4 regions of the Stenotrophomonas sp. GW821-FHT01H02A genome follow, and region 1 is predicted to be linked to each of the others. Evidence: predicted binding sites of a transcription regulator. Region 1 holds the regulator's gene; each other region holds the start of a gene.
What was found. Region 1 encodes FliA, which starts transcription of late flagellar genes. Its sites were predicted from a motif close to TAAAGTTTNNCNNNCNNNGGCCGATAA; they were not measured.

Region 1 (4,193 bases):
TTGGTGTCCACGCGCACCGTGTGTTCGGCTTCGGCGACCGGTTTGGCCGGGGCCGGCTTCGCGCTCGGTGCCGCCGGTGCCGCCGTGGCGCGAGGAGCGGGCGAGGGTGTACTGGTTATCGCGTTGGCACCGGGAACGGCGCCACCGTGCAACTGGTCCAGCAGCGCTTCGAACTCGTCTTCGCCGATCAGGCCGTCGTCCTGCTTCGGCGCGGCAACGGCGGCCGGCGCCGCGCCACCATGCAGCTGGTCGAGCAGGGCTTCGAACTCATCATCGGTGATCAGTTCGCCACCGCTGCCGGCCGTGGGAGCGGCCGCGGGCGTCGGCGTGGCCGGACCGTTGACGTCGAACTGGGCGATCAGTTCCGGCGGGGCATACCCCGGCTCGGTCCCGGCCGAGACCGAATCCAGCATCGACTGCAGGTAGTCCAGCGACTGCTGGGCCGCATCGAAATGGTGGGCCTGCAGCGTGGCCTGGCCCGAGCGCGCCATGCCGAGGGTTTCCTCGGCGGCGTGGCACAGCTCGACCATCGCCTGGATGCCGAGGAAGCCGGCACCGCCCTTGAGGGTGTGGAAACCACGGAACACGGCGTTGAGCTGGTCGGCATCCTGGGGCGCCTGCTCCAGCGACACCAGCTGTTCGCCGAGGCGGTCCAGGATTTCCTGGGCCTCGAGGATGAAATCGGCAGCGATATCGTCTGGCACAGCACTCATGATCGTTACAGTCCCAGGTCCGAGAGCAGGTCGTCGGCGTCGTTCTGTGACACCGCATGGCGATCCAGGCCATTCACGGCCGGGCCGGCCAGGCCGTTGTTGTCGCGCTTGCTGTCGTCGTCCTGCGGCGGCAGGCCGAGCGCGCCGAAGCCCTCGTGCACGCGCCGCACGATCCCGACCACGCGGCGGATGATCTGGCCGGTGAGGTCCTGGTAGCTCTGCGTCAGCGCGATTTCGGTCAGGTTGTGGCGGATCCGGTCCAGCTGCTGGTCCTGGTCGGGCGTCAACCCGTTGGCGCGCAGCTGCTCGGTCAGCGAGCGACATTCCTCGGCCAGGTCCAGCGTGCGGTGGGTGGCCTGTTCGGTCATCGCCACCACGTGGTCCAGGCGCGCGCAGGCATCATCCAGCTCGCCGGCTTCGCTGGGCAGGCTGGGCAGTTCGCCCAGGGCCTGGCCGAGCTCGCGGGCCAGGCGGTTCAGGCCGGCCATCATCGGCTGCGTGCGCAGCGCGGCGAGCGCGTCGATTTCCCGGCGCCAACCGGCCTCGTCACCACTCTCCAGTGCGGCCAGGGCGTCCTGCAGGCGCTGCACCAGCGCGGATTTGTCGCTCAGGGTTTCCATCAGGCGCTCGCTGCCAGGCGTTCGAAGATCTTGCCGAGCTTTTCTTCCAGGGTCTGCGCGGTGAACGGTTTGATGATGTAGCCGTTCACGCCGGCCTGGGCGGCTTCGATGATCTGCTCGCGCTTGGCTTCAGCGGTGACCATCAGCACCGGCAGGGTCTTGAGCTTGGCATCGGCACGCACGGCCTTGAGCAGGTCGATGCCGGTCATGACTGGCATGTTCCAGTCGGTGACCACGAAATCGAACGGCTGGCTCTGCAACATCGCCAGCGCGGCATGCCCGTCCTCGGCTTCGGCCGTATTGGTGAAGCCCAGATCGCCCAGCAGGTTCTTGACGATACGACGCATGGTCGAGAAGTCGTCGACGATCAGGATACGCATGTTCTTGTTCAAAGCATTTTCCTCGATTTCAATGGTTCTCGAGGCCGGCGTCTGCCGCCTCGAAGATCTTCAGCCGGCCCCGCAGGCGCAGCACGGCCTGGCCATGGATCTGGCACACGCGCGATTCGCTGACACCCAGTACGGCACCGATCTCTTTCAGGTTCAGTTCCTGCTCGTAGTACAGCGACAGGACCAGCTGTTCGCGTTCGGGCAGCAGGCCGATCGCATTGCCCAGCTCGCGCCCGAATTCGCCGCGCTCCAGGACCTGCTGCGGGGTCGGGCCGCCCTGGGCGACGGTGTCCAGCTCGCCCTGGTCTTCGATCCGCGATTCCAGGCTCAGCACCTGGCCGCGCGAGGCGTCTTCCATCAGGCGCAGGTAGTCCGGCAGTGGCATGTCCATCGCGGCGGCCACTTCGGTGGCGCTGGCGGCGCGGCCGGTGCTCTGCTCCAGGCGACGGATGGTCGCGGCGGCATCGCGGGCCCGGCGGTGCACCGAACGCGGCACCCAGTCGCCGCGGCGGATCTCGTCGATCATCGAGCCGCGGATGCGGATCGAGGCGTAGGTTTCGAACGAGGCGCCCTGGTCGGCGTCGTAGCTGCGCGAGGCCTCGATCAGGCCCATCATCCCGGCCTGGATCAGATCGTCCACTTCCACGCTCGCCGGCAGGCGCGCGGCCAGATGGTGGGCGATCCGCCGGACCAGGTCCGAGTGCTGGGCAATGCACTCGTTCGCGGCGGTCCGCTGGACCTCTTTGTATTGTGCTGCGCCTTTCATGCCGTCACCCCGCGCTGCTTGAGGATGCGTTCCAGGAAGAACTCGACCCCGCCACGCGGCTCGGTCGGGGCCTGCCAGCGGGCGGTGCGGCGCGCGATCTCGGTCAGCGCCAGCGCGGCCGGGCTGGAGGGATAGGCCTTGACCACCGGCTGCTGGCGCTGCACCGACAGGCGCAGCCAGTCATCCTGCGGCACGCAGCCCAGGTAGTTCAGCGAGACATCGGCGAGGAACTTCTCGCAGACGCGGGTCAGCTTTTCGTACAGCACGCGGCCTTCGTTCGGGTCGCGGACCATGTTGGCCACCACCTGGATCCGGTCCACGCCGCGCTCGCGCGAGAGCACCTTGATCAGCGCGTAGGCATCGGTGATCGAGGCCGGCTCATCGCAGACCACCACCACGGTGTCCTGCGCGGCCTGGCAGAAGGTCAGCACGCCATCGGTGATGCCGGCGGCGGTGTCCACGATCATGATGTCCAGCTCGCGCTCGAGCTCGGAGAACACGTTGACCAGGCCGACGTGCTCGGCCGGCTGCAGCTCGGCCATGTGGCGGCGGCCGGAGGCGGCGGGGACCACCAGCACGCCGCCGGGGCCTTCCATGATCACTTCTTCCAGCGTGCAGCGCCCGGCGACCAGGTCGGCCAGGGTCACCTTCGGCTGCAGGCCGAGGATCACGTCGATGTTGGCCAGGCCGAGGTCGGCGTCCAGCAGCAGCGTGCGTTTGCCCATGTCCGCCAGCGCCACGGCCAGATTGGCCGAAACGTTCGTTTTGCCCACGCCGCCCTTGCCGCCGGTGACGGCGATGGTGCGGACCGGGCCCAGCGGCTGGCTTCGGGTAGCCGACAACGGGAAGGTCTTGGTCAGCTTGGCGTACTCACGCGACGGCATGGTTCAACTCCGGGTTGCAGGGCATATCGGCCGCGCGGCGCAAATCTTCAAGGCGAAGTACAAGATTGGCCGCACTGGCACGGTGCAGGTCTTCGGGAACGTCCTGGCCATCGGTGACCCAGGTGATCGGCAGGCGGTGGTCGACCGCCACCGACAGGGCGGTACCGAAGCGGCCGGTCTCGTCCAGCTTGCTCAGCACCACGCCCTGCGGGTTGGCGGCGCTGAAGCGACGGACCACCTCGTCCATGTCGCCGAAACTGGTGTTGGCCGGCAGCACCAGCAGGGTGCGGATCTGCTCGGCGGCACGCAGCCACTGCAGCTGGGCGGCCATGGCGCGGTCGCGCGGGCCCAGCCCGGCGGTGTCGATCAGGACCAGCTTGTAGTCCTTCAGGCGCTCCAGCAGCTGGTTCAGGTCGCTGCCGCTGCTGGCCTCATGGACCGCGATGCCGAGCTGGCGGCCGAAGCCGTACAGCTGCTCGCGGGCGCCGATGCGGCCGGTATCGGTGGTGACCAGGGCGACGTCGCGGGCGGCATGCGCCTCGGCGAAACGCGACGCCAGCTTGGCGATGGTGGTGGTCTTGCCGGCCCCGGTGGGGCCGACCAGGGCGATCACGCCGCCGGCTTCGAGCGGGTCGACCGGGGCGATCGGCAGCTTCTTGGAGAGCAGGCCGAGCATCAGGCCGCGACCACGGTGGGCTTCGGTGTCCAGCGGGATCTGCATGGCCACGTCGCGGCTGATGCCGGCGTCGAAGCCGTACTCGTCCATCAGGTCCAGCGCGGCGGCGCGGACCGCTGAGCCACGCAGGCGCTCGTCGGTGAAG
Region 2 (4,193 bases), on a different contig from region 1:
ATCGACCCGAGGAGGTGATCGGGCGGGTCAACCCCGGGTTGTTCCATGACCCGGAGGAGATGCGCGCCTACCTGCAGCCCCAGGTGGACGCGGACGGACGCATGCCGACCATTTTCGAAGCACTGACCGCGCGCGCCGCTCTCGGCACGTGGTCGCACCAGTGGACCTTCCTGCGCAAGGACGGCGAGCGTCGCCAGGTGCGGTTGTCGATCAGCCCGCTGGACTGTGCCGACGGCAACCGGATCGGCTACGTCGGCATGGCGGTCGACCTCACCCCGCTGCTGCAGGTGCGTGAGCAGGCCTTCGTCGCGGCGGAGAAGTTCGCCGGGGCGTTTTCCTCGGCGGCGCTGGGCATGGCCCTGGTGTCGCTGGAAGGGCGCTGGCTGGACGTCAACGATTCGCTGTGCGGCATTCTCGGCTACACCCGTGCCGAACTGCTGCAGATCGATTTCCAGACGCTGACGCATCCGGATGACCTGCATGCCGATCTCGCCCTGCTCGGCGACCTGCTGGCCGGACGCCGCGAGCACTATCACATGGAAAAGCGCTACCTGGGCAAGGCAGGCAACCTGGTCTGGGGCCGGCTGTCGGTGTCGCTGGTGCGCACCGAGAACGGCGAGCCGCTGCATTTCGTCTCGCAGATCCAGGACGTGACCGCCCAGCGGCTCAGCGGCCAGCAGCTGCGCGAATCCGAACAGCGCACCCGCGTCACGCTGGATGCGGTGGCCGATATGGTGCTGACCCTGGACCTGTGCGGTGGCATCCAGTACGCCAACGCGGCGGCCACCCGCGCGCTGGCCGGGGAGGGCGCCGAGGCGCTGGCCGGCAGCCAGCTGCAGGAGGTGATGGAACTGACCACCGAGTACGCGCCGCGCTCACTGCTGGATGTGGCCGTGCTGCTCGACCCGGACAGCAATGCCGTCGACCTGCATTCGGACCTGCTGCTGTCGGTCGGCGCCCACCTGCTGCCGGTCGACCTCACCCGTGCCTGGTTGCGCGATGAAGACGGCCGGATCAGCGGCGCGGTCTGGGTGATCCGTGACGTCACCCAGCAACGTGCCCGGCAGCGCGAAGCCCGGCACCTGGCCGAGATCGATCCACTGACCGAGCTGAGCAACCGGCGCGGTTTCGAGGCGCACCTGCAGCAGGCCATCACCCGGGTCGCGCGGACTGGCCAGTCGGCCTCGTTGATGTACATCGACCTGGACCACTTCAAGCCGGTCAACGACACCCACGGCCACCTGGCCGGCGATGCCGTGCTGTGGGCGGTGGCCAGCGTACTGCGCCATGGCGTGCGCGATTCGGACATCGTGGCGCGGCTGGGGGGCGACGAGTTCGCGGTGATCCTGGCCGGATGTTCGCTCAAGCGTGCCCGGCGCATCGCCAGTGACCTGCTCGAGGCCATGCGGGGGTTGTCCATCCCCTGGGGCCAGCGGCGGTTGAGCGTCGGGGCCAGTATCGGGGTTGCCCCGCTGTTCGGGGGCATGAGCGTGGATGATGCCGTGGCCGCCGCGGACGCCCAGTGTTACCGGGCCAAGGCGATGGGACGTGACAACGTGCAGGTCGAGGCGCAGGCCCTGGGCGCGATCGACCCCCTGGATGCCCTCGATGCCAGTGAAAGCAGCGACTGAGACGGGCGTGCCCGTGCGGTCGGGGACGCACCCGCCGATCGCCCTAAAGCTTTCAGATTGCGCGCCGTTATATGACTCGCAATTGCTGCCTGTCTGCTCACGTGGATATCTGGCCTTACACCTTTTTCAATGGTTCATGTTCGCCGGCCCAACCGGCGTTTGAAGCACATCGAAGCACCGTCATCCCCACTGACGATCTTCGTGAGTCCCAGCCAACGGAATACCGCCACCGGGCCACCGCCCGGCGCTGACCTATTCGCTAACCGGACACCGAGGTCTACAGATGATTACTTCAGGCTTGCACGCGCATGTGGCAGGTCGTGGCAGCGACGCCGACGCCGGGTCGTTGTGGCGCTCGATCACCGCGTTGTTCGTTTCCCGTCGCGCCGCCCATGGCACCGCGACATCGGCCGCATTACGGCGGCAGGCCGAGCTGGAAGACCAGGTCAAGGCCCTGCACCGGGTCCAGGCCGTGATCGAGTTCCATCTCGATGGCACCATCGTCCACGCCAACGACAATTTCCTGCAGACGCTGGGCTACACGCTGGAGGAAATCCAGGGGAAGCACCATGCCATGTTCGTTGATGCCGAGTATGCGCAGAGCCGGGAGTACCGGGACTTCTGGGCCAATCTGGGCCGCGGCGAGTTCGATGCCGGGCAGTACCGCCGGATCGGCAAGGGTGGCCGCGAGATCTGGATCCAGGCGTCCTACAACCCGGTGTTCGACAGCGACGGGCGGCCGTACAAGGTGGTCAAGTTCGCGACCGACATCACCGCGCAGAAATTCCAGGCCGCCGACTTTGCCGGCCAGCTGGCCGCGATCAACAAATCACAGGCGGTGATCGAGTTCGACCTGGAGGGCCGCATCCTGGCCGCCAACGACAATTTCCTCGCCGCGCTGGGCTATACGCTGGAGGAGGTGCGCGGGCAGCATCATTCGATGTTCGCCGCACCGGAGCAGCGCCAGAGTGCCGAGTACCGCGCGTTCTGGGCCAAGCTCGGCCGCGGCGAGTACGACGCGGGCCAGTATCGGCGGCTGGGCAAAGGCGGGCGCGAGGTCTGGATCCAGGCCTCGTACAACCCGATCTACGACATGAACGGACGCCCGTTCAAGGTGGTCAAGTACGCCACCGACATCACCGCGCAGGTGCGTGACACGCTGGCCCTGCAGCAGGCCGTGGCGCAGACGCGCGAAGTGGTGGCCGCAGCGCAGGCCGGTGATCTGACCGGCCATATCGCGACCCAGGACAAGACCGGCCCGATCGCCGAACTGTGCGAGGGCATCAACGCGCTGGTCGAGACGATGGCCGGCATCATCGCCCAGATCAAGCTGGCCGCGGACACCATCGCGGTGGGCGCCAGCGAGATCGCCGAAGGCAACAGCGACCTGTCCGTGCGCACCGAGCAACAGGCGGCCTCGCTGGAGGAAACCGCCGTGTCGATGAAGGGGCTGACCGCCACCGTGCGGCGCACCGCGGACAACGCCCGCCAGGCCAATCAGCTGGCCGGTGGCGCGGTCGAGGTGGCGGCGCAGGGCGGCCAGGTGGTGCACGAGGTGGTCTCGACCATGTCGCTGATCAATGATTCCTCACGGCGCATCGTCGACATCATCGGGGTGATCGACGGCATCGCGTTCCAGACCAACATCCTGGCCCTCAACGCCGCGGTCGAGGCGGCACGCGCCGGTGAGCACGGCCGCGGTTTTGCGGTGGTCGCTTCGGAAATCCGCTCGCTGTCGCAGCGTTCGGCCGAGGCCGCCAAGGAGATCAAGCAGCTGATCGGCGATTCGGTCGAGAAGGTCGGCGCAGGCGCGCGCCAGGTTGAAAGCGCGGGCCGCACCATGGACGAGATCGTGGTCAGCGTGAAGCGGGTGAGCGATCTCATGGCCGACATCAGTGCGGCGGCCCAGCAGCAGAGCGAGGGCATCGAGCAGATCAACCAGGTGGTCGAACACATCGACGAGAGCACCCAGCAGAATGCGGCGCTGGTCGAAGAGGCATCCGCCGCTGCGCGCAGCATGGAAGAGCAGTCCTCCCGGCTGCTGCAGACCGTGGCGGCGTTCCGGGTGGCGGGGGCGGCAGGCGTGCGATCCACCGCGACGCCGGCGGCCAACGGCGCCCACCCGACACTTCGACTGGTCTGAGCTGCCGTCCGCCATAACGAAAAACGCCCCGGATCCGTCGATCCGGGGCGTTCTGGTTTTCCATGGTGCCGAAGGTGGGACTCGAACCCACACGCTTTTAAGGGCGGCGGATTTTGAGTCCGCTGCGTCTACCGATTCCGCCACTTCGGCTGGCTGGCCGCGTAGTGTATACAAGATGTAGAGGTTTGTGCAGACCTGAATGCTTAAGTTCCTGTCAGGGTTTCACCTACCGAGGACGCTATACTCATGGCGCTGAACCATACAGGGAGTCGTCATGAGCGCGCTGCAGGATCTTCGGGTGCTGGTGGTCGAGAACGACGAAATGAGCGCGGCCCTGCTGCAGATGCAGCTGGTGCAGTCCGGCGCCGTGGTGGTCGGGTTGGCGGCCTCGGTAGCGGAGGCGCTGCGCCTGCTGGCCG
Region 3 (4,193 bases), on a different contig from region 1:
GCTGCTGCATGCCGAGAATGGCCAGCCGCCGGCGATCGAGGCGCTGCTGCGCTGGCATCGCCCCGGCATCGGCTACTGCAGCCCGGCCGAGTTCATCCCGATCGCCGAGAAATGCGGTGAGATAGTGCGTATCGGCGACTGGGTGCTGGCCGAAGCCTGCCGCCAGGCGGCCGCCTGGGATGCCGCCGGCCTGCAGTTCGACCGCGTGGCGGTGAACGTCTCGGCCGTGCAGCTGCGTGACCGCGGCTTCGCCGAGCGCGTGATCGACATCTGCCACGCCCATGGCTGGCCACCGCAGCGCCTGGAGCTGGAACTGACCGAGTCCGCGCTGATCCGCGACACCGATGTGCTGCGCCACTGCTTCGATGTGCTGGAGCGTCACGGCGTGCCGCTGGCCGTGGATGACTTCGGCACCGGCTTCTCGAACCTGCACTACCTCAACCGCTTCCCGGTCGGCCGCCTCAAGATCGACCGCAGCTTCGTCCAAGGCATGCTGCACGACGCCGGGACCGCGGAAGTCACCCAGGCGATCGTGCACCTGGGCCATGCGCTGGGCATGAAGGTCGTGGCCGAAGGCGTGGAAACCGAGCAGGAAGAAGCCATGCTGCGCCGCCAGGGCTGCGATGAGATCCAGGGCTACCTGTACTCGCGCCCGCTCGCGCCGCGTGACCTGGCGCAGTGGTTGAGGGCCGACGCCGCCCGGATCGAGCCATGCGAGGCCGTGGCCGCACCGATCCACGCGGTCTGATTGCGCAGGTGAGGGTGTCAGCCCGGCAGGTGGGGGATCTCCGCGACCGTCTCGCCTTCGCAGGTCTGGACGGCCATGCGGTAGATGTCGGTCCAGCCATCATCGGGCCCAGGTCCCAGCCGGTGCCTGGCGCCGAAGACGTAGCGCGTTTCACCCAGTGACATATGTGCTGACAGGTGTTGCGCGATCCCCCGCTGCCGCGTATCGATCTGCACGCAGCCCAGGCGCATCAGCCTGGATGGGGTGGCGGCATCCTGGGGTCGATGGGCTCCGCGAGCGCGTCCAGCAAGGCATCGCCACTCATCCCCAGGTCCCACGCCATTCCGAGCAGTGCCGGGTCGGCCGTGGCGTACAACGAGAGCCCATCCCCTGCCGCCAGCCGCGCCAGCTCCCACTGCGCCAGCTGCTCCAGCTGGGCCAGCAACGCGCGTCCGCGCATCGGCCCGGTGGTGCGGCTGGGCGCAGCCGGGTCCATGCGCTCCTCTGGCGCAGCCGCGGTATCGGGCAAGGGCGCGGAGGAGGGAGAGGTGGCGTTGGGGGCGTTCGTCAACAGCATGGGTCGATCATCTGCAGCCAGGACGGGTAGTGCAAGCACAACGGCCCCGGGAACGCCGGGGCCGTTGTGGGTGCCGTTACCGGCACGCGACATCTGGATCAGAACAGTTCGACCGCGCCTGCGGCCATGCTCTGCTGGGCGACCGCCTTGTGCGGCGGGCGCTCCCACTCGGTGCGCATGTCGCGCAGGCGGGTGCCGGTGCGCTGCAGGGCGGTCACCACCTCTTCGTCGAACACGCCGCCACTGCGGTGCAGCAGTTCCTGCAGCGCGACCGCTTCGCGGTTGATCGCGGTCAGGCGGTCCAGGTGGGTGTGCACGCCGCCCAGGGCCTGGGTGGCGATGTCTTCGAACTGCAGGGCACGCACGGCTTCGGCGACGCTGCTGTCGATGGCACGACCGCACTCGGAGATCTCGCGCATGCCATCACCCAGCGAGGCGTTGATCTGGGCCACGTTGTCCAGCATCTGCGCCGCTTCGTGGCGCGCTTCGCGGGAACGGTCCATATCGCGCGAGGCCATGTGCGAGACCGTCTCGCGGACCTTGGCGATGGCGTCCTTGGAGCTGTGCGCCAGCTTGCGGATCTGCTCGTTGAAGGTGGTCGAGCGCTCGGACAGGTTGCGGACCTCGTCGGCGACCACGGCGAAACCACGACCGGCCTCACCGGCACGCGCTGCCTCGATGGCCGCGTTCAGGGCCAGCAGGTTGGTCTGGTCGGCGATCGACTTGACGTCCTCCAGCAGCGCGAAGATGCCATCCAGGTGCTGCGCCATCTGGTCGATGTGCTGCACGGTGTTGCTGCTCTGGCCGCTGACCTGCTCCAGCGCCTCCACCAGCTGCTCCATCCGCTGGCTGGCGTGCTGGGCGAAACGGGCCACGTCGACGCCGGCACCGCCTTCTTCACCGGCGCGGTCGACGATGCGGGCCAGGGCCTGGCTCTGCTGGCGCGATTTGCGGTTCATCGCATCGAAGCTGCTGCCCAGGCCACCGACGGCGTGGCGGATCAGGTCGCGGGCACGTTCGACTTCGCCACGCGAGCCGTCGATTTCGTTGCCGACGAACGAGCGCAGCTCGGTCAGCAGCTGGTCCTGCTCGCGCAGGATGCGGGCCTGCTCAGGCGAACGCTGGGTCTGGGCGCGGGCGCTCCACCAGGCAAACCCGAGCCAGCTGAGCGTCATCGTGGTCAGGATCGCCCAGCGCAGGGCGGCTGGCCACTCGAAGCCGATGGCAAAGGGAAGCAGAAGGGTCAGGACCAGGGGGGCGGCCAGGCGGATGAAGAGGCGTGAGTACATGGACGTTCTCGGGGAGGTGCACGGATGCTGTATCGGCCGTACCCCGGTTTGCTTTAGCCGTCCGCGTGATTTTCATCCCATGGAGAGGCACCTGCCTCGATCCAATCGGGTTCGGCAGGGGACCGCCGATCCGTCGGCGGCCCCGGTACCACGCCTCAGCGCAGCTGGCGCGCGACCGCTTCGAGCATGGTCTTGCGGGAGAACAGAAAGTCCCAGTACTGCCCGCCGGTCTGGCGCCACAGCACCGCCGAGCGGACCGCGGCCAGCAGCAGGGCGCGGATCTCGGCGACCACGCCGGCCTGGCCGAGGTAGTGCGGGTTGCCCTGCACCATCACCCGCGGCTTGAGGTTGCTGATGGTGTCCGCGTACAGGCCGCCCAGCGCGGCCAGCACGTCCGGGTGGGCACTGTCGCCCAGCTCGCCGGCCTGGGCCTGGGCGCGCTCGATACCGGTGCTGACCTTGGCCACGATCTCGTGTTCACGGACGAAGCGGCGCTCCAGCTGCAGCACAGACAACGCCAGGCGCGGCAGGTGCTCGTCCTGGCCCTGGCTGCTCAGGTAGTTGTGCAGCAGGCGCAGCCCCGGGGCAACGTTGCCGGCGCTGCCGTAGATCTCCTGCGGGCTGGCCGCATCGATGCGGAACACGCTGTCCACCGCGGTGCGGACCACGGCGGCTTCGGAATGGCCGGTTTCGGCGATGCGGCGTACCTGCTGCAGGGCCTGGGCGATGCCGGCCAGAGCAAGAACGCGGTCGTCGACGGAAAAACTCATGCAGCAGATACCTCGAAAGGAGAAGGGGTGGCGCGAAGGCGTTGTTCCAGTGGCGCATCGGTGGCGGCGATGACGGCGCCGCCGAGGCAGACCTCATCGTCATACAACACCAGCGATTGACCGGGGGTGACGGCACGCTGCGCGCGGGCGAAGCGCACCTCCAGGGTGCCATCGTCGCGCACCGTGACGGTGCACGGCTCGTCGGGCTGACGGTAGCGGGTCTGCGCGGTGCACTCGAACCGGCGCGCGGGCGGGGCACCGGCGATCCAGTGGGCGGGCTCGGAGTGCAGCCGGGTGGACTGCAGCCACGGGCTCTCGCGCTCCTGGTCCACGTACAGCACGTTGCTGGCGACATCCTTGCCGACCACATACCACGGCGCGGCCGGCCGGCCACGCACGCCGCCGATGTTCAGGCCCTCGCGCTGGCCGAGCGTGAAATAGAACACGCCGGGATGTTCGGCGATCAGGGCGCCATCAGGATCGCGGATCTCGCCGGTCTTCGCCGGCAGGTAGCGGCCGAGGAACTCGCGGAAATCGCGTTCGCCGATGAAGCAGATCCCGGTGGAATCCTTCTTGGCGTGGGTGGGCAGGCGCGCGTCGCGGGCGATCCGGCGCAGGTCGTTCTTCTGCAGGTCGCCGATCGGGAACAGGGTCGCGGCCAGCTGCTCCTGGCCCAGCTGGTGCAGGAAGTAGCTCTGGTCCTTGCTGCGGTCGGCGCCGCGCAGCAGCGCCCAGCGTCCCCCGACCTGGGCGATCCGGGCGTAATGCCCGGTCGCGATGCGTTCGGCACCGAGCTCGCGCGCGGCGTCGAGGAAATGCTTGAACTTCAC
Region 4 (4,193 bases), on a different contig from region 1:
CTCCGGCAACGCCGGATCGGGAACGGATTTCGCGGCGGCGTCTACGCTCATGCGGGATTCCTGGGTTCGGTGGAAGACATGCACGTCCGATGTGCGAAGGCAGCGCGGGAGAATCCCAGACCAACCACGTTCACGTCAAATACACGCCAATGTGTGCAGCTGGCGGCACGGTCGCTGAACTTGCATCTGCAACTGCCGGCCCGGGACCGGCAGCGCAGCAACGGCGGGGCCTGCCGCACCGTACGGCGGATGGACGGGGCAAATATGAATAGGCTTATTGCGACCGCTGCCCGATTACGCGTCCGGCGGCATCGGGTCGTCGTTGCGGATCGTGGTGCGCACCTGGAACAGCTCCGGGAAGAAGGTCAGCTCCAGCGCCTGGCGCAGGAAGCCGACCCCGCTGGAGCCGCCGGTGCCGCGCTTGAAACCGATCACCCGCATCACGGTGCGCATGTGACGGAAGCGCCACAACTGGAACGCCGTCTCCAGATCGACCAGGTCTTCGCACAGCGAGTACTCGCGCCAGAAGCGGTCGGTGTTCTGGTAGATCCGCTCGAACACCGGGTGCAGCGCATCATCGGCCACGTGTGGCTGCTGCCAGTCGCGGCCCTGGTAGCCGGCCGGGACCGGATGGCCGAAGCGGGCCAGGTAGCGCAGGAATTCCTCGTACAGGCTGGGCGCGTGCAGTACTTCCTGCAGCTGGGCCTGGCCGGCCGGGTCATGCGAGAACACCTGCAGCATCTGCGCGTTCTTGTTGCCCAGCAGGAATTCGATGTAGCGGTACTGCAGCGACTGGAAGCCCGAGGACGGACCGAGCACGTCACGGAAGCCCATGTACTCCGAGGGGGTCAGGGTTTCCAGCACCGACCACTGCTCGGTCAGCTGGCGCAGCACCTGCTTGCTGCGCGCCAGCACCTTGCGGCATTGCCAGACCTCGTCGCGCTGCAGGAACCCGATCGCCGCGCGCAGCTCGTGCGCCAGCAGCTTCAGCCACAATTCGGAGGTCTGGTGCTGGATGATGAACAGCATCTCATCATGGTGCGGCGGGTTGGACAGCGGCTGCTGCGCCGACAGCAGCTGGTCCAGGCGCAGATAGCCGCCGTAGGTCAGCCGCCCCTCCAGATCGGTGTGGATACCAGCTTCGAGATCGCGTTGGTTCTTGTCGACGGACATGGCGGGGACCACTAAAGGGGCTGAAAGGGTAGCGCAGTGACCGGGTTGCCGCGCAGCCGGCCGTCAGCGGCTCAGCGCTCCACCAGATCGGCCGAGCCTACGATCCTGACGCCGGGCGTCGGCACCAACGCCGCCTCGACCAGTGCGGCAGCGATGGTCTCGGCCGGATTGATCCGCCACGCGCGCGGCAGGACCGGGGCGAGCACGCCCAGCACCACGCTGGCCAGATGTTCGCCGGTGCGCCGTTCGGCACGCTCACCCCCGATCAGGCCGGGGCGGACCAGGGTGAGCGACGGATAGTCCAGTGCCCGCAGGTCCTGCTCCAGCCGGCCTTTGACCTGGTTGTAGAAGATCCGCGAGCCCGGGTCGGCGCCCATCGCCGAGTTCAGCGCGAAGGCATGCGCGCCATGCGCGCGTGCGAGCCGCGCCACGGCCAGCGGAAAATCATGGTCGACCCGTGCGAACGCCTCCTGGCTGCCGGCCTGCTTGATCGTGGTGCCAAGCGCACAGATCACCGCATCCACCGCCCACCAATCGGCCTCGGCCGGCAGCTGCGCGAAATCCACCACCGGATTGAGCAGCGCCGCATCCGTGGTATCCAGCGCGCGGCGGGTCGGGGCGATCACCGCATCGCAACGCGGGTCGTCCAGCAGTTGCCGCAGCACATGACCACCGACCAGTCCGGTCGCACCCACCAGCATCACCTTCATCGCATTCTCCTGCCGTCGCCGTGCTTACCATCCTGCCATGCATGACCGGTTCAAGGCCGGCCCCGCTGCGCCGATACTGTTCCCACCTCTCCACCGCGCCGGCCTCCGGCCGTGCCCTGCAAGGATCTGCCGCATGACGGACCCGCACGACGCTCCCCCCAGCCCCGGCACCGCCGTCGGGCGGCTGCTGTCGCGGCGGCAGAGCGTGGGCACCGGGGTGGACGCCGCCGGCGAACCGGCCCCCGGGCCCAAAGGCGGCAGCAGCGCGATGCTGCAGCGGCTGTTCGCCGGCATCGATGCGCCCGAGCCGCTGCTGGCCGCGTTCGCCAATGGCATGTCCACCCTGCCCGGCGAACTGGGCGACATGGGCCTGCGCCTGCAGTCGGCGCAGCGCAGCGCCGACTGGGTCAGCTACGGCCGCGCGATGCGCCAGCTGATCGACAAGTACATCCGCACCATCGAGCAGGAAACGCCCGACGGCCAGCCCGACAGCCTGCGCCTGCGCGAGCTGCTGCGGCATACCGTCGGGGTGACCGTGGCCAGCCTGCTGCAGAACATGCCCGAGCTGCGCGAGGAGCCGGTGCAGCTGGCCGGTGAACTGCGCCACTGGCATCCGGGCCAGCCGCTGCAGCCGATCGAACAGCGCCTGCGCGAGCTCTCGCACCAGATCGGCGTGCGCAGCGATGGCTGGCAGGAGCAGCAGGAGCTGCTGCTGAGTCTGTTCGATCTGCTGTTGGACAATATCAGCGAGCTGCTCGATGACAGCAGCTGGCTGCACGGCCAGGTCCACGCGGTGCGCTCGCTGATCGGCGGCCCGCTGGACCGCGATTCGGTCGAACAGGCGCGCGCCAACCTGCGCGAGGTGATCTACAAGCAAGGGCTGCTCAAGCAGGGCATCGTCGAATCCAAGGCGGCGATGAAGAACGTCATGGGTGGCTTCATCGAACGCCTGGACGGCATGGCCGTGAGCACCGGCGAATACCATGACCGGATCAGCAGCTACGCGCTGGCCCTGAAGGAAGCCCGCAGCATCGCCGACCTCAACCAGCTGCTGCAGGACGTGCTGCAGGACACCGGGCGCGTGCAGGATCAGGCCCTGCAGGCGCGCGATCACCTGGGCAATGCGCGCCGCGAAGTGGAACAGGCCGAACAGCGCATCGCCGAACTGGAGCAGGAGCTGCGCGAGGTGGCCGGGTTGATCCGCACCGATCCGCTGACCGGCGCGCTCAACCGCCGCGGTCTGGACGAGCTGCTGGAACGCGAACTGTCGCGCGCCGCCCGCCACGGCCATCCCTTGGCGCTGGCCCTGCTGGATCTGGACGATTTCCACCAGACCAATACCCTGCACGGCCATGCCGGTGGCGATGCGGTCCTTCGCCACCTGGTGGGTGTCTGCCAGCTGCACCTGCGCAGCAGCGATGCCATCGCCCGGCTGGGTGGCGATGAGTTCGTCCTGCTGCTGCCGGAAACGCCGGCGGCGGACAGTATGTCCACCCTGCTGCGGTTGCAGCGCTCGTTGGCGCAGCGGCCGCTGCCGCTGGACGAACAGCGCGTGCCGGTGCATTTCAGTGCCGGGCTGGCGCAGTGGCAACCGGGCGAGCCAGCCGAGGCGCTGCTGCGGCGCGCCGATGCCTCGCTGTATGCGGCCAAGCGGGTCGGCAAGAACCGCGTCCTGGCGGCCGAGCCGCCGCGCTGAGCCCGCGCCTGTGATATTCCGCGCAGTGGCGCGAATCACCCGGGTATGGACATGACACGGCCCGGTACCGACATCGATCTGCGCCCGCACTTCGCCGCGCTGCTGGAGCAGCACCGCGGCATCGTGCTGAAGGTGGCGCGCGGCTATTGCCGCCACCCCGAGGATCGGCTCGATCTGGTCCAGGAGATCAGCGTGCAGGCGTGGGCGGCGTTCGAGGATTTCGACCCGGCAAGGGCCCGCTTTTCCACCTGGCTGTACCGGCTGGCGCTCAACGTGGCGATCTCGCAATGGCGCCGCCAGCAGCATCGGCAGCGCCACCACGCGCCGCTGGACGACGCGCTGCCTGCCGTCACCACCAACGAGCGCGCGCCGCCCGAGCAGCGCCACGCCCTGCACCAGCTGGAGGTCGCCATCCATGCGCTGCCGCCGCTGGACCGCGCCCTGATGCTGCTGCACCTGGACGATCACGACCACCGGCAGATCGCCGAGGTGCTGGGCATCAGCGTCGCCAACGTCTCCACCCGCCTGCACCGCCTGCGCCAGCAGCTGCGTACGCGCCTGAACCCCACCGACTGAGAGCCCCGCCATGCAACCGGATGAACTCAAGCACCTGT

Region 2: AC07WC_RS12695 (methyl-accepting chemotaxis protein) is a predicted target of FliA. The motif match lies at 1,676-1,702, and genes of this name have one in related genera.
Region 3: AC07WC_RS16985 (methyl-accepting chemotaxis protein) is a predicted target of FliA. The motif match lies at 2,623-2,649, and genes of this name have one in related genera.
Region 4: AC07WC_RS10610 (GGDEF domain-containing protein) is a predicted target of FliA. The motif match lies at 1,934-1,960, and genes of this name have one in related genera.

The regions. Positions count from the first base shown of each region.
Region 1 covers NZ_JBWKWI010000003.1:356,916-361,108, forward strand. Annotated here, with positions in the region: gene AC07WC_RS07165 (chemotaxis protein CheA) at 1-713, opposite strand, end outside; gene AC07WC_RS07170 (protein phosphatase CheZ) at 719-1,333, opposite strand; gene cheY (chemotaxis response regulator CheY) at 1,333-1,725, opposite strand; gene AC07WC_RS07180 (RNA polymerase sigma factor FliA) at 1,742-2,488, opposite strand; gene AC07WC_RS07185 (MinD/ParA family ATP-binding protein) at 2,485-3,372, opposite strand; gene AC07WC_RS07190 (AAA family ATPase) at 3,359-4,193, opposite strand, start outside.
Region 2 covers NZ_JBWKWI010000007.1:199,725-203,917, reverse strand. Annotated here, with positions in the region: gene AC07WC_RS12700 (PAS domain S-box protein) at 1-1,631, shown strand, start outside; gene AC07WC_RS12695 (methyl-accepting chemotaxis protein) at 1,915-3,774, shown strand; tRNA gene AC07WC_RS12690 (tRNA-Leu) at 3,838-3,924, opposite strand; partial or broken gene AC07WC_RS12685 (response regulator) at 4,049-4,193, shown strand, end outside.
Region 3 covers NZ_JBWKWI010000014.1:34,639-38,831, reverse strand. Annotated here, with positions in the region: gene AC07WC_RS17000 (EAL domain-containing protein) at 1-748, shown strand, start outside; gene AC07WC_RS16995 (hypothetical protein) at 766-978, opposite strand; gene AC07WC_RS16990 (hypothetical protein) at 978-1,304, opposite strand; gene AC07WC_RS16985 (methyl-accepting chemotaxis protein) at 1,403-2,593, opposite strand; gene hflD (high frequency lysogenization protein HflD) at 2,749-3,363, opposite strand; gene mnmA (tRNA 2-thiouridine(34) synthase MnmA) at 3,360-4,193, opposite strand, start outside.
Region 4 covers NZ_JBWKWI010000006.1:26,540-30,732, reverse strand. Annotated here, with positions in the region: gene AC07WC_RS10625 (peptide MFS transporter) at 1-51, opposite strand, end outside; gene AC07WC_RS10620 (tryptophan 2,3-dioxygenase) at 295-1,173, opposite strand; gene AC07WC_RS10615 (Rossmann-fold NAD(P)-binding domain-containing protein) at 1,245-1,883, opposite strand; gene AC07WC_RS10610 (GGDEF domain-containing protein) at 2,017-3,579, shown strand; gene AC07WC_RS10605 (RNA polymerase sigma factor) at 3,625-4,155, shown strand; gene AC07WC_RS10600 (hypothetical protein) at 4,166-4,193, shown strand, end outside.